Regions from separate parts of the Faecalicoccus sp. LCP19S3_E2 genome, predicted to be linked through region 1. Evidence: predicted binding sites of a transcription regulator. Region 1 holds the regulator's gene; the other holds the start of a gene.
The links. The regulator HrcA, encoded in region 1, represses chaperone genes, less so after heat shock. The targets are predictions, from matches to a motif close to TTTTAGCACTNNNNNNNNNNNAGTGCTAAAA.
Positions count from the first base shown of each region.

Region 2: ACTQX6_RS09245 (Hsp20/alpha crystallin family protein) is a predicted target of HrcA. The motif match lies at 4,244-4,274, and genes of this name have one in related genera.

Region 1 covers NZ_JBQKEP010000001.1:94,561-107,504, reverse strand. Annotated here, with positions in the region: gene ACTQX6_RS00600 (polyphenol oxidase family protein) at 62-850, opposite strand; gene hrcA (heat-inducible transcriptional repressor HrcA) at 989-2,032, shown strand; gene grpE (nucleotide exchange factor GrpE) at 2,010-2,576, shown strand; gene dnaK (molecular chaperone DnaK) at 2,591-4,396, shown strand; gene dnaJ (molecular chaperone DnaJ) at 4,451-5,566, shown strand; gene ACTQX6_RS00575 (LCP family protein) at 5,615-7,081, opposite strand; gene ACTQX6_RS00570 (YveK family protein) at 7,215-7,904, shown strand; gene ACTQX6_RS00565 (CpsD/CapB family tyrosine-protein kinase) at 7,906-8,655, shown strand; gene ACTQX6_RS00560 (tyrosine-protein phosphatase) at 8,561-9,340, shown strand; gene ACTQX6_RS00555 (sugar transferase) at 9,394-10,056, shown strand; gene ACTQX6_RS00550 (glycosyltransferase family 4 protein) at 10,059-11,198, shown strand; gene ACTQX6_RS00545 (glycosyltransferase family 4 protein) at 11,203-12,423, shown strand; gene ACTQX6_RS00540 (O-antigen ligase family protein) at 12,429-12,944, shown strand, end outside.
Region 2 covers NZ_JBQKEP010000010.1:6,265-12,619, forward strand. Annotated here, with positions in the region: gene pstA (phosphate ABC transporter permease PstA) at 1-672, shown strand, start outside; gene pstB (phosphate ABC transporter ATP-binding protein PstB) at 677-1,432, shown strand; gene phoU (phosphate signaling complex protein PhoU) at 1,432-2,088, shown strand; gene ACTQX6_RS09240 (ATP-binding protein) at 2,203-3,543, opposite strand; gene ACTQX6_RS09245 (Hsp20/alpha crystallin family protein) at 3,718-4,134, opposite strand; partial or broken gene ACTQX6_RS09250 (EcsC family protein) at 4,320-4,952, opposite strand; gene ACTQX6_RS09255 (ABC transporter substrate-binding protein) at 5,140-6,240, shown strand; gene ACTQX6_RS09260 (alkaline phosphatase family protein) at 6,230-6,355, shown strand, end outside.

The DNA of each region.
Region 1 (12,944 bases):
TCTGTATCCTCCTAATACGGATACAAATTATTCATCCTTTGCCTGAAAAGGCGTAAAAACCTCAATGCGAGGTTTTTTCTTTTATATAGCCATAGGTGAAATGTTCACCGCATTTAGGAAATTCCTTTAAACAATTGTTTCTGCGATAACTGAATCCATTGTCTATATCGGTTAGCGTATCGATGGAAGATAGATGAATGTTTTCTTTTGCGATACCGGCATTGATCAACATCTGGGCATTGATTCCCTGATTGTCTAATAAAGCTTTTTCGTTGGATAACCTGCGAATATATGAAGAAGTATCTATAGGCAGCTTCTGTATCTGTTCTATGACTTCCATACCTACTTCCAACGAATCAAACTGCAGGCTGGGACTAAAAAAAGCCTGTGTAGTTTTGGGATGGATAAGCTGATTTTGAATGAGGTGATCTATGGTTTTTGCGGTGATTTGTTGTACGGTACCTTTCCATCCGGAGTGGATCACACAAAGACAAGGCGTTGTTTCATCGACCAATAAGATACCAACACAATCGGCGGTAAAGACACCGATCAATACATTTGGCTCGGTTGTATAAAGGGCATCGACATCCATGATGCTGGTATATTTATCAAAGGCCCCCTTTCCTTTATCTTTTGATGTAACATGATAAAAATGATCGGTATGTTTTTGCCATGGCAAAGCCCAGTTTTCTAGCGGAATTGTGATCTTTTCCAACTCTTTTCGATTGGATAATACACCTTGTTCATCATTACATACGTGCAAAGCCATGTTGTTTTGATCGGGACGGGTCGCATCTTTTAGTGTTACAGCACCGTAAACGGTTGTGTTTATAAACTCTATTTGTTTCATATTTCTATTGTAGCAAACCAAAACGAGAAAAATCATTTAAAATTTCTTGAATTTTTAGCACTAAATCCTTGCGTTTGCTAAAGAATATGATATACTGTTAGCAGACAGAGAACAAGAGTGCTAGAAAGGGGCTTGGATATGGGACTGACACAACGTCAAAAAATCATCTTTAAAACGATCGTCGATGAATTTACACGATGTGCAGAACCGGTCGGCTCAAAGACTTTGATGCAGCTGTTGGATTTTCCGGTATCATCAGCTACGATTCGTAACGAGATGGCAGCCCTTGAAAAAGTGGGCCTGTTGGAAAAAACACATACATCCAGCGGTCGTGTTCCCAGTCAAAAAGGATATCGGTACTATGTAGAAAATCTGATGGAAACCAACCTGGATGCCAATGTGAAACATTCTTTGCAGCAGGTATTTTCCGAAAGACATTATTCATTGGATGAAGTCGTAGAAAAAAGTTGTGATATCTTAAGTCACATGACCAATCTAACGAGCATTGTCTTAGGGCCGGACAGTCGTTCACAAAAGCTTCAGCATGTACAACTGATTCCGATCAGTGAAAAAAGTGCAGTAGGCATTATCGTGACCGATCAGGGCCATACAGAGAATAAAGTCTTTGATTTTGGTACGGAAGTATCGGTACAGGATATTAAGACATGTACGGATTTGTTGAATGATCAGCTGGTAGGAACACCTATCAGTGAAGTCGTTGACAAGATGAAAGAAATCGAGCCTTTGATGGCAGCCAAGGTTGTTCGTCACGAAGTGCTGTTTGAAGCCTTTGTGACAGCATTTATGCGTTTTGCCACAGAAAAGGTCAAGGTTTCCGGAAGAAGCAATATGTTGTATCAACCGGAATTCAGCGATTTAAATAAGCTGAAAGAGCTGATGGCTGTATTGGAAAGCTCCAGCTTATTTCATCAGTGGACCGATCAAGAAGATAATGTGGCGATTCAGATTGATCAGCGAAATGAGTTGCTGCAGATTGGAGATTGTTCGGTCGTTACGACAAAATTTCATTACAACAACGATGAGGAAGGGCAGTTGATGGTCGTAGGGCCAAATCGAATGCAGTATTCCAAAGTGGTTGCCCTGATGGATTACATGTCCAGCGTGATTGAAGATGTCTTTGCACAAAAAGGAGGCGGAAATGACGATGAGCAAAAAGAATGAGAAAAAAGAAGAAAAAAAGATGGAAGAACAGCCGGAAATCAAAGAACAGAATGATGCGGACAAGGAAGCGAATGTCGAAGAAGTCAATCCTTTAGAAGCAGAGATCGAAAATTTGAAAGAAGAATTGGCAAAGGCTAAAAACGATGTAGCTCGTGCCTATGCCGATACAGAAAATATGAAAAAGCGTCTGCAGAATGAAGCGGATATGACAAAGAAATATCGTTTCCAGCAGGCCGGACTGGAACTTCTTCCGATCTTGGATGGTATGGAAAGAGCTTTGATGGTTCAAAGTGAAAATGAAGAAGTTTTAAATTATGTCAAAGGATTCGAAATGATTCATCAGCAGTTAGTCAATGTGCTGACAAATGAGGGAATCAAAGAAATTGAAGCAATGGGACAACCTTTTGATCACAATACGATGCAGGCTTTGATGCAGGAAGCCAAGGAAGGTGTAGAGCCGGGAATGGTCATCGAAGTGATGCAGAAAGGTTATATGTTAAAGGATCGTATATTAAGACCTGCCTTAGTGAAGGTAAGTGAGTAAAGGAGGAATCGACTATGGCAAAAATTATTGGTATTGACTTAGGTACAACAAACAGCTGTGTGGCTGTCATGGAAGGTAAGGATTCAAAAGTAATCCCTAACCCGGAAGGAAATCGTACAACACCAAGTGTTGTAGCATTTAAAAACGGAGAACGTATTATCGGTGATGCCGCTAAACGTCAGGCAGTTACCAACAAAAATACGATTTCATCCATTAAACGTTTGATGGGTACAAACCAGAAAGTAGAGGCCGAAGGAAAACAATACACACCACAGGAAATCAGTGCGATGATCCTGCAGTATTTGAAATCTTATGCAGAAGATTATTTAGGAGAACCTGTCACAAAAGCAGTTATCACTGTACCGGCTTACTTCAACGATGCTCAGCGTCAGGCTACTAAAGATGCCGGAAAGATCGCCGGATTGGAAGTAGAACGTATTATCAACGAACCAACAGCGGCTGCTTTGGCTTATGGGATTGATAAGACAGATAAAGAACAGAAAGTTTTGATCTACGACTTAGGTGGAGGAACATTCGATGTTAGTATCCTGGATTTGGCTGACGGTACTTTTGAAGTATTATCAACAAACGGTGATACCCACTTAGGTGGAGATGACTTCGATAACGTATTGGTTGATTGGATGGCTGATACTTTCAAGAAAGAAAACGGAATTGATTTGAAACAAGATACAATGGCTTTACAGCGTTTAAAAGAAGCTGCTGAAAAGGCAAAGAAAGATTTAAGTGGTGTTATGCAGACACAGATCAGCTTGCCATTTATCTCTGCCGGAGCCAGTGGTCCATTGCACTTTGAAGCTACATTAACACGTGCTAAATTTGATGAAATGACAAAATCTTTGGTAGATCGTACAATGATTCCGATTGAAAACGCATTGCGTGATGCCAAATTGTCTAAGAGTGATATCGACCAGGTATTGTTGGTTGGTGGATCCACTCGTATCCCGGCTGTACAGGAAGCTGTACGCAAGGCATTAGGTAAAGATCCTAACCATTCTGTTAACCCGGATGAAGCCGTTGCCATGGGTGCTGCCATTCAGGGTGGTGTTATCTCTGGTGATGTAAAAGACGTATTGTTGCTGGATGTTACACCATTGTCATTAGGTATCGAAACTATGGGTGGTGTTATGACTGTATTGATTCCACGTAATACAACGATCCCAACAAGTAAATCGCAGATCTTCTCAACAGCTGCAGATAACCAGCCGGCTGTAGATATCAAGGTATTGCAGGGTGAACGTCCAATGGCTGCCGATAACAAAGAATTAGGAAACTTCCAGTTGACAGGTATCGCACCGGCTCGTCGTGGTGTCCCTCAAATTGAAGTTACCTTTGATATCGATGCCAACGGTATCGTTCATGTCAGCGCTAAAGATAAGGGAACCGGAAAAGAACAGTCTATCACGATCCAGAACTCCAGCGGATTAAGTGATGATGAAATCGATCGTATGGTTCGTGAAGCCGAAGAACATAAGGCCGAAGATGAAAAACGTAAAGATGAAATCGATTTACGTAACCGTGCCGAAGGATTCATTGCACAGATCGATGCGATGTTAGAGGATGGCAAAGACAAAATTGATGCCAAACAGGCAGAAGAAACGAAAAAATTGCGTGATGACTTGCAGAAATCTCTGGATGAGAATAATATGGAAGATGTCCGCAATAAATTAGAAGCTTTGGAAAAGGCCGCACAGATGGCTGGTCAGCAGATGTATCAGCAGCAGGCTAACCAGGGCGGACAAGACAACACAACGCATACTAATGATGATGTTGTCGATGGTGAATTTACCGAAAAACACTAATTTTTAAAGTTCTAGCTGTTGCTAGAACTTTATCATGAGATAAGGAGGGAAATCATGGCTGAAAAAAGAGACTATTATGAAGTACTGGGCGTTGCCAAAGATGCCACAGAGGATCAGATCAAGAAAGCCTACCGAAAGTTGGCCATGAAGTATCACCCGGATGTAAATAAGGATCCAGGGGCTGAAGATAAATTTAAAGAGATCAATGAAGCCTACGAGGTCCTTAGCGATAAAGATAAACGTGCCCGTTATGATCAGTTTGGACATGCCGGTATGGACGGTGCCTTTGGTCAGGGCGGATTCCAGGGTGGATTCAGTGACTTCGGGGACTTGAATGATATTTTCGGTTCTTTCTTTGGAGGCTCCGGATTTGGCTTTGGAGGTTCCTCCCGAAGAAGTGCTAATCAGCCTCGTCAGGGGCAGGATCGCTATATGCAGATGCGTATCGATTTTATGGATGCGATCTTTGGCAAGACCGAAACCATTACTTTAGAAGTGGATGAACAATGTTCGCATTGTCATGGCAGTGGAGCCGAACATCCTGAAGATGTACAGACATGTCCGACATGTCATGGTAGCGGTTATGTTATGACACAACAAAGAAGTATGTTTGGTGTGATTCAGCAGCAGTCTGTTTGTCCGGATTGTCATGGAACGGGTAAAAAAGTTACGCATGTTTGTCACAAATGTCATGGCAAGGGCTATGAGCATAAACGTGTAAAGCTGGATATAAAGATTCCGGCTGGCATTTCTACCGGTCAACAGATTCGTATCGCAGGCAAAGGAGAACGTGGATCTAACGGTGGACCAAATGGTGATCTTTATATTGAAATCATCGTACAGCCACATTCTACTTTTAAACGAGAAGGAAATGATATTTACATCAAAGTACCAATCAGTGCTTTGGATGCGACAATCGGAACCAGTGTACAGGTACCGACCGTATATGGTGATGTCGAGTTGAAAATTCCGGAAGGAACACAGCCTAATACAAAATTTCGTTTGAAAGGGAAAGGTGTCAAAACTTCTCGTCAAACAGGTGATGAATTTGTTGAAGTGATGATTGAAATTCCAAGGAAGCTGACACGTAAAGAACGTGACTTATATGAACAGCTACGTAAAGGGCAAAAGGAAAGCCCGTTTGAACGTTTTAAAAATTCATTTAAATAGAATGAATCCCACCTCAGTTGTTGAGGTGGGATTTTATTTTGCATGGTCTTAATTTCCATCCAGAACTGTGTTTATTTTTTGAATGGCAGTCTTTACTGTTTCTTGATTGGGAACCATGACATAAGCTGTGTTTCCCAATTCGGCGCACATTAACTGCTCTCCGGTTCCATCGACCATGAATTGTTCGATAGTCCAGCTGGGATTTTGATCTAGTTGAAACTGCACCAGTGCAGCGATTTCATCTTTTGATAAGTTGGTTTGGAAAGAATCGCCCAGTGCATTTAATAAAGAAGCATAATTGACCAGAATCGACGGTGATTTGATTTGATTGATGATGCCCATCAGCACAATTTGTTGGTTACGAGTGCGCTGTCTGTCCCCGCTGGCATAGGCATACCGCTCTCTGGAAAAGCGTAAAGCCGTTTTTCCGTCGAGATGCTGCAGACCGGCCTCGATATGAAAACCATCATTTTGAACATTCTTGCCAACCGCTGCTTCCTGCGGAATATCTACATCAATACCACCCAATGCATCTACGACTTCCTGAACGCTTTCAAATCCGACTTTAAAAGAATAGTTGATTTTGATACCAAATAAGTTCTCAAGAGTCATTTTTGTTGTATTGGTTCCATTTAATCCGGTATGTGTCAATTTATCCATGGCGCCATTTTGACAGCCGTCATCCGCATCACAAACAGTTTTTACATAATAATCTCTGGGGATACTTGTCAATAAAATTTTGTGTGTAGTTGGATTGATAGTCACAATCATATTGACATCGGATCTTCCGGTATCTTGAATACCGGTTCTGGAATCACTTCCTGTAATCAGTACATTAAAGGGATTTTTTGTGACATCATCTACGGCATCGGACTGCATCGTATCTTTTAAGTCAACTTCTTTTTGAAAAATAACGCGTGTGTTTTGATTGAAATTCGCATATGCTTCCATATCTGTAACATTTGACCGGCTGGATTCCGGCAAAATCACAGACTCCACCTGCCCTGCATAAAAAGCCTGGAGAAGATTGACCAGAGAGTCATAGTTTTGTTCGTCAAAATCGACCTTTAATTCGCGTATGGCCTCTAGACATCGGTCGGTCTTGTTGCGGGATATTGTTCGCAATACTCCGATCGATCGCCCCTGCAGGTCTTGAATCTTCTGATAGCTGCTGCTTTCTTTGACAATCACAGAGACCATAGAAGCACTGTGAGAAATACCGGAAATTTGTTCTAACATTACCTGCGTGCTTTGTATAGAAAAGCCGATAAATCCGCTGCTGATGGCAACCAGTATTGCCGATACGGCACAAACCCATCTTTTCCATGTTTTTTGAAGAACTTTATGCTGAAGCAAAATCAATAAGGTATCTAATGTACAGAGAAAGGCTGTCAACAAAAACAAAAAGCGAGGTGGCAAAATCTTTAGTTGAATCAGCGTCATCATCAGATATCCTGTGCAAAGTACAAGCAAGATGGAAATGATCGTAAATAGTGTTCTGTCTTTTTTTGTCATAGAGGGCATTCCTTTCCGTTTCTATTGAACATTAGACTTGTCAAGCCATATTAGTAATAGCTATAATGAAACAGTTAATGACTATAGTATAATATAAGTCATAAAATAAAACTAGAAAGCAGGGTATCGAAATATGAGAAAAGATACGTATCAGGAGCAAGACGAGTATATTGATCTGGGTCGTTTGTTTATGACTCTGTGGCATCACGCAGGCATGATCTTACTGTGCGGTATACTCTGTGCTGTATTGGGGTTTCTATATTCTGTTGTTTTTATAACACCTCTATATGAATCCAAAGCGATGATGATCGTTAATCCGGGTCAAAGAGATATTGTGACATCCGATCAGATCAATTCAGCCGAAAAGCTGGTCGATACCTATAGTGTGATCATTACCAGTGATACAGTGATGGATCAGGTGATTTCCAATTTAAGCATGGAGCACAATTATAAGGAAGATGTGAAATTTGTAGGTGTAGAGCCGGTCAACGGCACACAGGTCATGGAAATTAGTGTATTGGCAACGGATCCGCAGGTGGCACAAAAAGTTTGCACACAAATTACTCAGGTTGCACCGGGTGTCATCGTACAAGCCGTTAAAGCCGGTTCCATGGAGTTGGTTTCGGCGGCTACGTTAAATGAGCATGCCGTATCCCCCAATCGATTGAAAAATGCTTTCTTTTCGTTTTTGGGAGGTTTCCTTTTATCTTCTGTGGTTATTTTGATATACAGTTTGTTGAACAGCCGCATCAAAGAGGGAAAGGATCTTCAACAGGATGGCCTGATTTTACTGGGAATTATTCCAGCATACAGAGGTGATTGAAATGTTGAATTTGAAAAACAGAAAAACGAAGAAATCCCCCATCAAACTTGTCAATCAGGAACAAGCTCCTTTTGCCTATGTGGAGGCTTATAAGTCGTTACGGACCAACTTAGATTTCCTGGCGGCCAAAAATGGATATCATTCAATTTTGGTTACGAGCGGATCTCCCAATGAAGGAAAGACAACTCTTTGTCTAAACCTGGTTTGTTCACTGACTGAAAGTGGAAAAAAGGTACTTTTGATGGATTGTGATTTACGAAAAAGCAGTGTAGCTGCTTATCTAAAAAAGAATCGTCGGAATTTTGGCGTGACCGATGTTTTAGCCGGGAAATGTACTTTAGATGATGCCATTTTTTTCAGTGATGTCATACGAAGTGATGTCTTGTTGTGTGGAACGATTCCCGATAATCCGGCAGAATTGATGGGTTCAGCAGAAATGGTACAACTCTTACAAAATGTTTCAGTATCGTATGATTATGTGATTATTGATACTCCACCGGTTTGTGTTGTGACCGATGCAGCTATTTTAAGCCGATATGTCGATGGGTGTGTTTTAGTAGCACGCTCAAATGTTTCCACAAAACAAAACTTTGTCCGCGCAAGACAGGCATTGGAGGATGTGCAGGCGAATTTAGTGGGTGCCGTTTTAAATGACTATGATTCGCAAAAAAGTGCGTATGGAAGATCGTATTATGCCTATCAGGAATATGGTTACGGCAAAGAAAAGTCAAAAGATGGAATGGTTGAGTGATCTGCATTGCCATATGCTTCCATGCATAGACGATGGAGCTTCTTCGATAGAGATGGCTTATGAGATGTTAGAAATGTCGGCTTTACAGGGCGTGAAACAGATTGTCTTTACACCTCACTTTGATGTGGACCGGCAGAATCTGCATGAATTTTTAAAGGCTCGACAACGATCCTTCGAAAGCATACAGGCGTGTATCGATCGTTTGGGAATCAAAGCACAGCTGGGTGCTGAGATATATTTTCGTTCTCATATGGCATGGGAAGAAGTGCAGCAGCTTTGTTTTGAAAACACACCGTATTTTTTAGTGGAATTATCTGTATTGAATGAACCGGTGGGATTGAATGAATGGATTCGGGAGGCCGTATCCAAAGGATGGATTCCCTTAATAGCACATGTAGAACGATATCGCTATATCAAAGAGAATCCGGAAATTTTAAAAGAATGGATACACTCCGGAGCTTATATACAAAGCAATGCCGGCTGGTTTTTAAAAAGTCGGCACAACAAAAAGATATTTAAAAAGTATATGGAAAATGGTTGGATAGATTCTATATCCAGTGATGCGCATGATATCCGGTATCGTATGCCCAATTTACAAAAGGCCTATCAAAAGCTGGATTCTGTGAGTAAAGAAAAGTTGCGTATACAAGGAAATATGATTTTTGAAGGAAAAACATGGAAGTGATTTTTTGAAGGTTAAATGACTCATTTTATAAAAGAGTCAAAAGGAGAACGATTTTGAAAGAAGATAATCCGATGTCTTCATCCATTTTTATGATCGAAAAACAGAATAAAACCAGCTATTTATTTTTAAAGCGTGTGCAGGATATTGTCTTTAGTTTGACAGCTTTGCTTCTTCTTTTACCCTTGTTTGTCCTGATTAGCCTTACGATCGTTTTGAATGATCCATCAGCAAGCCCTTTATATAAACAGGTGCGTATCGGTCAGGGCGGCAAACCGTTTGTGATGTATAAATTTCGGACGATGATCAAGGGTGCGGAGCAGATGAAAGACCAGATATCCGATCAGAATGAACGCCATGGACCGGTTTTTAAGATGAAAAGAGATCCACGTATTATTAGGGTAGGATATTTTCTGCGAAGTACATATTTGGATGAGTTGCCACAACTTTGGAATGTGTTGTTGGGAGATATGAGCCTTGTAGGGCCCAGACCGGCTTTACCGGCCGAGGTGGAACAGTACACAGCCTATCAAAGAAATCGGCTTTTGGTAACGCCCGGATTGACCTGTTTTTGGCAGGTATATCCTGATCAGAACGCTTTGTCCTTTGATGAATGGGTGGCCATGGATCTGGAATATATAGAACAGAGAGGTTTACTGCTGGACTGGATGCTGATCTTAAAAACGATCAAAGTAATGGTTTTTGCCCGGGGAGAATAAGCATGGCCTATGTCAAGAAGATACGTATCCTGCATGTGGCGCAGGCGGCCGGTGGAGTCGATCGATATCTTAAGATGTTGCTGAAATATTTGGATAAAAATCGTTTTGAAAATATTGTTATCGCATCCCATGACTATAAGCAGGAAGAATATCGAGACCTGGCCGATCACTTTGAATATTTGGATATGGAACGCTCAATCGGTTATCGTGATCTAAAGGCCGCTGTTTCGTTACGAAAACGAATCCGGTATTATCAGCCGGACAGCATCTATGCGCATTCCAGCAAAGCAGGCGCTTTATGCCGATTGGCCAATCTTGGCTTATCATCTCTATGTGTGTATAACCCTCATGGCTGGTCTTTTATGATGCAGGTGCCAAACCGAAAACGAAAGGTCTATGTCTTGTTAGAAAGAGGAATGGCATTTTTTACCGATCAAATAGTCTGCATTTCCGAAGCCGAAAAAAAAGCTGCGTTACAACACCATATCTGTAAAGCATCAAAGCTGCATGTTATCAAAAGCGGCGTGGATATTCAAACGTACCAGAAAAGAAAACCGTCAAATGTTCAAAAAAAAGATTTGCACATTCCCGAAACTTCCATTGTTGTAGGAATGGTTGGCAGATTGGAGCCTCAAAAAGGAGCCGATATCTTTTTGAAAATGGCAGAGCTTCTTCTGCAAAAACGAACGGATATTCATTTTCTATTGGTTGGCAGTGGCGCTCAGAAACAAGATCTTTTAAACTTTGCCGGGACACATGGTTTTCTGGAGAATGTACATATCACGGACTGGGTACAAGATCCATATGACTATATAGAACTTTTCGATATTGCGGTTTTGCTGAGCCGCTGGGAGGGCTTTGGTTTGGTCATTCCCGAGTATATGCTTTGTCAAAAACCAATCGTTGCCACATTTTGTGATGCGATTCCGGAGTTGATACAGAATGGACAGAATGGATTTTTAGTTCCTAAAGAAGATGCGAAAACAGCCTGTGATCGTGTTCTGGATCTATTGGATGACAAAGAACTTCAAACGAAATTTAAACAAAACGGTTTGAAAAAAGTGTATGAACAATATGATATACAACGCGTTTCAAAAGCGCATGAAGTGTTGTTTGAAATGATACAGAATCAGGGAAGGTGACATTATGCAGGTAGCTCTGATTACTTCCGGATATATGCCGGTACCAGCCTCCCTGGGTGGAGCGGTAGAAGCATTAGATACCTATCTGATCCGGGAAAATGAAAAACAGGGAATGTTAGCCTTAACAATTATATCGGCTTATGATGCAAAGGCAAAACTCCTGGCCGACAGATATCAACATACAAAAGTAAAATGGATTTATACGCCACTCTGGATTCGTATTGTGGATTGGCTGTTGTATCAAAGTGTGCGAATTCTAAGACCGCATGCGAAGACCATCTCGTATCGTTATATCTTGAAAAGACTTCATTTTATATCAAAAGCAGCCAAAGAAATACATGATCATTCTTATGATCGTGTCATTATTGAAAACCATGCCAGTTTACTAAGAGTGCTTAAAAAATATCACAATGATAAAACTTATGATCAAAAAGTCATCTGGCACGTCCATAATGAACAAAATAACTTATATGGATGTGAAACACTTTTACCAAAATTTCGAAAAATTGCCACAGTAAGTGACTATATCCTTCAATCATTAAAGACAGCTTGTCCTACGCTTTGTGATGAAAAATGGATGGTTTGGAAAAACTGTGTGGATACTTCAACGTTTTGTGCGGATATCGATCAAAATTTGGTGAACCAGAAGCGAAGAGAGCTTCAGATTCAAGAGAATGAACATGTTGTTTTATTTACAGGCAGACTTTCACCGGAAAAAGGGATCAAGGAATTGATAGAGGCTTTTTTATCCCTTGAAGATACTTCCATCAAACTGGTGATAGCAGGGAGTTATTTAAATGGGAATACCAAAGTAAAAAATGCGTACGAAGCACTGCTTCAAAAGAAAATCCAACAAGATAAAAAGAGAGTGATCTTAACCGGCTATATCGATCATGATCAACTTCCGGTGTTCTATGCGATGGCGGATGTTGTCGTGGTTCCTTCTTTATGTGAAGATGCTGCTCCCTTGAGCGTTATTGAAGCCATTACCTGCGGCAGGCCGTTAATTACTACGTATTCCGGAGGAATTACAGAATATGCCCATCCGGACTGCGCCATTCTTTTAAAAAGAGATTCCCATTTGGTAGAACAATTGGCACGATCCATTCAGAGAGTCTGTAAAGATCCTCAATTACAGAAGTCCATGTCAAAATCGGCTCTTGAAATCTCTAAAGATTGGACGACGAAAAGCTATTATGACCGCTTTTTGATGATTCTGGAGTGATATCTATGCAAGAATTACTATTTGAATTTTTTACCTTTACCTTTCCGAAAGCCGGCATTTTATTAGGCGGAATTCCCTTATCGGCAGCTCTTATTCTTTTGGCTTTGTATGTGATTATACACGCTCGAGGAGTCATACGGACTGTTGAATCGAAATCTATACTCGGTTGGCCTTACTTGATTTGGATATTTTTTTATGTTTTGGTCGTTTTCAACAATCTAAATGCCGAATCTTTTACCTTCCGGATGGCCGAAGGTTTTTTATATATGGTTTCGCCGCTTGCCATATTATTAGGAATGAAGGCTCATCCTGTAAAAGCGCTCAAAGTGATGTATATTGCGGTATGTATTGTATCGGTTTTTGCGATTCTTCAATTTTTTGTCGGTATTGAAGCCACAAAAATTCCGGGGCTTACAATTGCTCTTAATGATTCCTATGCTCGTAAAATGATTGGTTTTGGAATGAATGATGTGGAAGCCATCAAGATGCCTTCAACGTATCAGGAAGGGAATTCCATGGGT
Region 2 (6,355 bases), on a different contig from region 1:
ACAGATAATGTCAGTATGATGCCTTCAATCATCAACACGATTATTGTTGTGATTTTAACATTGTTGATTGCCGGGCCAATTGGGATCTTTTCAGCCATCTATCTGGTGGAATATGCCAAACGTGGTTCCAAACTGGTGAAGGTAATCTTGTTGACGACAGAAACCTTATCCGGTATTCCCAGCATCGTCTATGGTCTGTTTGGATCATTGATGTTTGTGATTTCCATGGGTATGGGTCTAAGTGTATTTGCCGGTTCTTTAACTTTGGCGATCATGGTGCTTCCTACAATTATGCGAACAACGCAGGAGGCGCTGGTTGCAGTACCGGATTCTTATCGTGAGGGAAGCTTTGGTTTAGGTGCTGGAAAACTTCGTACGATTTTCCGCATCATCTTACCGAGTGCCGTACCGGGAATCATGTCCGGTATTGTCTTGAGTATGGGACGAATCGTCGGAGAAACAGCAGCCCTGATCTATACTTCCGGAACGGTAGCGCAGGTTTGTACGAATATCTTTGCGCCGGGAAGTACGTTAGCTGTACACATGTATCGTTTGATGAGTGAAGGTTTGTACACGGAGCAGGCTTGTGCGGTTGCCGTTGTCTTATTAGTATTTGTGATTATTATGAACAGCTTGTCTTCGTATCTGGGAAGAAAGCTTGCGAAAGGATAAAAGTATGAATGAAGTCAAACTGTCAATACAGGATGTAAACTTGTACTATGGAGATTTTCATGCGCTGCACGGAATCTCTATGGATATCAAAGCCAATGAGATCACCAGTTTTATCGGACCGAGTGGTTGTGGAAAAAGTACGCTTTTAAAATCAATCAATCGTATGAACGATCTGGTGGAAGGTTGTAAGATTACCGGTAAGTTTTTATTGGATGGTCAGGATGTCTATAAAGATATTGAAGTGAATACACTGCGAAAAAGAGTCGGTATGGTTTTCCAGAAACCGAATCCATTTCCTATGAGCGTATATGACAATATTGCCTATGGACCAAGAACACATGGTGTAAAGCGTAAAGCCGATCTGGATCGAATCGTAGAAGAAGCTTTGCGGGATGCGGCCATTTGGGATGAATTGAAGGATCGTCTGGGAAAAAGTGCGCTGGGTTTATCCGGAGGACAGCAGCAGCGTTTGTGCATTGCCCGTGCGCTGGCAGTTAAACCGGAAGTGCTTTTGATGGATGAGCCGACCAGTGCCTTAGATCCGATCTCGACTGGAAAAATTGAAGAGCTGACGTTAAAATTAAAGAAAGATTATACGATCGTCATCGTTACGCATAATATGCAGCAGGCAATGCGTATCAGTGATAAAACCGCCTTCTTCCTATTAGGAGATTTGATCGAGTATGGAAGTACAGAAATGATGTTCTCTACACCAAAGGAAAAGAAGACGGAAGATTATATTACAGGGAGGTTTGGATAATGGTTATTCAGACAAAATTTTTAAAGCAGTTGCAGCAGTTAGAGTTGAAGATGACCGAAATGGGACAAAGTTGTTTGAAGGGATTGTCTTTGTGCAAGCATTCCTTGTATGACGGTGATAAGGTTTTGACTCAGGAAGTTGATGAACTGCATGAAGAAGTATCGACATTAAGTCGTGATTGCGATCAAAATTGTATGCGCATCTTGTTGTTGCAGGCGCCGGTTGCCAAAGACTTACGTCGTATTACGGTCGCAACCAACACCGTACGTGACTTAACACGTATCATGGATCAGGAAAAGGAAGTGGCTTCTTTAATTCGGGAAATGGATCACAGTGCCAACAGTGAGATTCATGATTCTATCGCCGAATTGTTCATGGTGGCCAAGGGCATGATTTCCAATGCGTTAAATGCCTATATGAGCCGAGATGAACAAGTTGCGCAGGATGTGATCAAAATGGATGATAAAGCCGATGCCGCTTATCTGGCAACCAAGAATTTTTATACAGATAAACTGGCTGCCAAGGTGGATGATCCGGGAAATCTTGTCAATTTGTTGTTGGTTGGGAAATACTTAGAGCGTATTTGCGACCATGCCGGAAATATTGCACGCTGGGTGTTGTATCAAAAATCCGGTATATTGGAATCAGAAGACTAAAAAATCAATTTGTTCATGTTTAAAGATGTCTGTTGCGGGCATCTTTTTTTGTATAGGAAAAAGGGGCTATGATATTAAATAAGCCCCTTTTGATAAAAGATATAAAGTTTTTGCTTAAACGCTTTTTTCTTTTAAAGCTAATTCAATGAGATGATCTGTTTGACCAGCCATAAAAAGTGGAATGTTTAAAACATCGTCATCTAATTTAAGATTGTCTAATGAATATCGAATACGAAGTTTAACTTTATCCGGAAAAAGCTCTTTGAATTTCTTTAGGCTTTTACTGGTGGTATTGGATTCTGATTTCACTTCAATCGGAAAGATATCGTTATCTCGTTGAATCAAAAAATCAACTTCATAAGGAGGATTTGCTTGTGACCAATATCGAGGTGTTACTTCAAATTGCGTCATTAGAGTTTGCAGAACAAAGTTTTCCGTTAAAGCACCTTTAAATTCAGTAAACAAGCGATTTCCTTCGCCAAAGGCTGTGGGGGCAAGCTTGGCTAATCGACGAAGGAGTCCCACATCAACCAGATAAATCTTGAATGCGGATACGTCATCATAGGCGCTTATCGGAAGACCGGGTGATGTACTACGATAGATTTTATGTACTAATCTTGCATCAATGAGCCACTGCAGTGCATCTTCGTACTCACGTGCCCTGGCTCCGGTTTTCACAACTTTATAAAGAAATTTCTTATTTTCCTTTGCCAATTGAGAAGGAATAGAATTCCAAATCATAGAAATTTTTGGAAATTCATTAACGTTGGGATGCTTGGCAAAATCACGCTCATAGGCCTCGATAATATTGGATAAAGTTTCCTGCATCACATTCACATCCCGTGCTTCCGTCCATATCCGTACTGGTTCAGGCATTCCACCTGTGACATAGTACATTTTTAACTTTTCATAAAGAGGGTTAAAAAAGGCATCTGGTATGGGTTCAATCGTATCGATCGTTTGTATGTATTCAGATAAATTGGAGTCACCATTCGCAATTAAAAACTCTTCGAAAGTCATAGGATCAACCTGCATGAAATTGACCTTGCCTACAGGAAAAGAAGAGGGTTTGGCTAATGCGATTCCTAATAAGGAACCGGCACAGGCAATGTGATACTCCGGTGCATTTTCGCAAAAATATTTCATGGAGTTAATCACATTGGGACAATCTTGGACTTCATCAAAAATAATCAATGTTTTTTCTGATGATATTGTCTGAGAGCTGGCCATGGATAAATTCTGTAAGATGCGGTTTACATTTTTTGTAGTATCAAAGAATTGTTTATATTCTTCATTCTCATCAAAGTTAAAATAAGCAACATTATCATAATAAAGGCGACCAAATTCTTTTAAGATCCATGTTTTACCAACTTGACGAACCCCTTTTACGATCAGTGGCTTTCGATAGGGTGATGTTTTCCAAGCCAATAGTTTTTTTAAGAGAAAACGTTCCATAACTATCATCCTCACATTTTTATTAATAATTTTGTGATTACAATCACACTTTTATTATATTTTAAAGATAAATAATATTCAATCACGTAATTATATATATTTATGTGATTACAATCACATTTTTATAGATTTTTTATGAACAAAAAAAAGAGGTGCTTATGCACCTGGAAACTTCTATTCGATTGGAATATATTTCTTTTCCTCGACTTGTTTTGGCGTATTACTTGGGAAAGTGATCTTTAATTCACCATTGTCAAAGTTAGCCTTGATGTCTTCTTCCTTAATGTTTTCACCAACATAGAAACTACGCGAACAAGAACCGGTAAAACGTTCCTGACGAATGATCTTTCCATCTTTGTCTTTTTCTTCATTGTTGGTGTTACGATTGGCGGTAATCTTCAAATAACCATCTTTTAACTCCAACTGAATATCTTCTTTTTTAATACCCGGAACTTCCATGCTTAATTCGTAATTGCCGTTCTTTTCGCAAATGTCTGTCTTCATCAATTGAGACGAAGTCGTTAAACCAAAATCATCATCAAAGAAATCATCAAACAAATCAAATGATCTAAAACCTGGATAGAATTTCATATACATCGCCTCCATTTTTTCCTAGGCGGTTGTTTACGCAGCCGTTGTTCATGAAATTTCTTCCTCATCAGGTTCCTTACCCTGATTACACTTATTATTATAGTCAAGTTTTTAGCACTGTAAATAGTAAAGTGCTAAAAATTTTATTTTTTTTGTTTTTAATGTTGTTTTTGTTCAACATTATGCTAAAATCTTCGCTTTTCGTATTGAATTTGTGCATATTCACTTAATCGATGCATGTATAAGGCATCATAGACACCGGTTGCAGAACCAACTAAAGGGATTCCCTGTACAAACTTTAAGGCCAAAAGTGTATGTGACATCATGGAAGCAGTACACTTTATTTCCTCTTCTAACTTGAGGTGCTGTCGATGGTTGAGTTTATGATAAACGTTGAATAGCTCATCGCCGGAACAGAAGGTTCCCTGCAATAGAAGAAGAATAAAGATCTTTTCTTGAGAGGTTTCATAAGAAAAGCCATTTTGCAGGGCAATCTGATACAGATTGCGAAATAACAGTGCTGTATATAAAAAGATATCCGGTAAACCTATACCTAAAAGTCCAAGACCTACACCACTGATTCCGGCGCCCAGAACATGGTGCTTGGCAATTCTTTTTGTGTCTTTATGATTACGTTTCCATGTTGTTTGTTGAAACGTATCTTTATCGTATGTCTTTTCAATCCAGGACACGCCTTTGGAAAAGATCAGATCAAAGGCTTTGATAAAAGCGGATGCCAAAGTCGATTGTAGCTTTTTTGGAACTTTTTGAGCGAATTTCTGTTCGATCCAAGGCTCTTTTTCTTGGCATACTTTTGAAGATAACGTCTTTCTTTTCTTTCAATTTTATAAATTCGAAGCTTTTGTTTCCACATAATTGTATTGTAGGCAAAAGCTTTTCATTTTACAAATTGTTAATAATATATTGCATAGTTTTAACGTTGTCATGATTCGTATTTAATGCTTATCGTTTATTCTAAATACTGTCGGAATAAGGAGGAGAACAATGAACTCGAAGATTTTAAGAGGCTCTTTGTGTGCCGCTTTAGCTTGTTCTTTATTAGCTGGGTGTGCGGAAGAAGGGCAGACAGAAACAGTAGATTTAAATGCGATGAGCTTTGATGAAATTGCCGAAAAGGCAAAAGAAGATGGAGAAGTAAACTCTGTAGGTATGCCGGATACATGGGCAAACTGGGGAGAAACATGGACAGAAATTGAAGAAAAATATGGTATCAAACATACCGATACAGATATGTCCAGTGCGGAAGAAATTGCCTTGTTTGCCAATGAAGCAAACGATGCGACCAAAGAAATCGGTGATGTGGGACAGTCTTTTGGTCCGGTAGCCGAAGAACAGGGTGTTACTTTACCTTATAAAACATCCTATTGGGATTCTGTTCCGGATTGGGCTAAAGACGATGATGGTGACTGGATCATCGGTTATTATGGAACCATTACCTTTATCACCAATAAAAATCTTGTAGAAGAAGCTCCAATGAGCTGGCAGGATGTTTTGGAAGGCGATTATACATTAACAATTGGTGACGTTTCCGTTGCGACACAGGCACAGAGTGGTCTGTTAAGTGCAGCCATTGCGTTTGGCGGTGATGAAAGCAACATTCAACCAGGTCTCGATTTCTTTAAGACATTGGCCGAAGAAGGACGTTTGGACATGGGAGATACCAGTGTGGCACGCCTTGAAAAAGGAGAAATTGAAGTTGCCGTATTATGGGATTACAACTCTTTAGGATATCGTTCCCAGATCATGGAAAATAACCCGGATGCCAACTTTGAAGTATCTGTTCCAAGCGACGGAGCCATTCAGAGTGGATATTGTACAATCATCAACAAATATACAAAGCGTCCGTATGCTGCTGCGGTAGCGCGTGAATTTATCTTGTCCGACGAAGGACAGATCAATCTTGCTAAAGGATATGCCCGTCCGATTCGTGATGATGTTGAGCTTCCAGAAGATGTAAAGGCCAGTTTGTTGCCGGATGATCAATACACCAATGCTCGCTTTATTGAAGATCAGGAAGCTTGGGACAAAGCTGTTGCCGATCTATCCAGCTCCTGGCAGGAAGAAGTAGTAGCTTATGCCCAATAAAACAGTCTTTGTTTTATTGGATGGATTACAAAGTCAATATGCCAGAGAACATTTAGGGTATCTGGAACATTGTGTTGAAAAACAGAAAGCGGCGAAATATGAAGTGCTGGGAGAG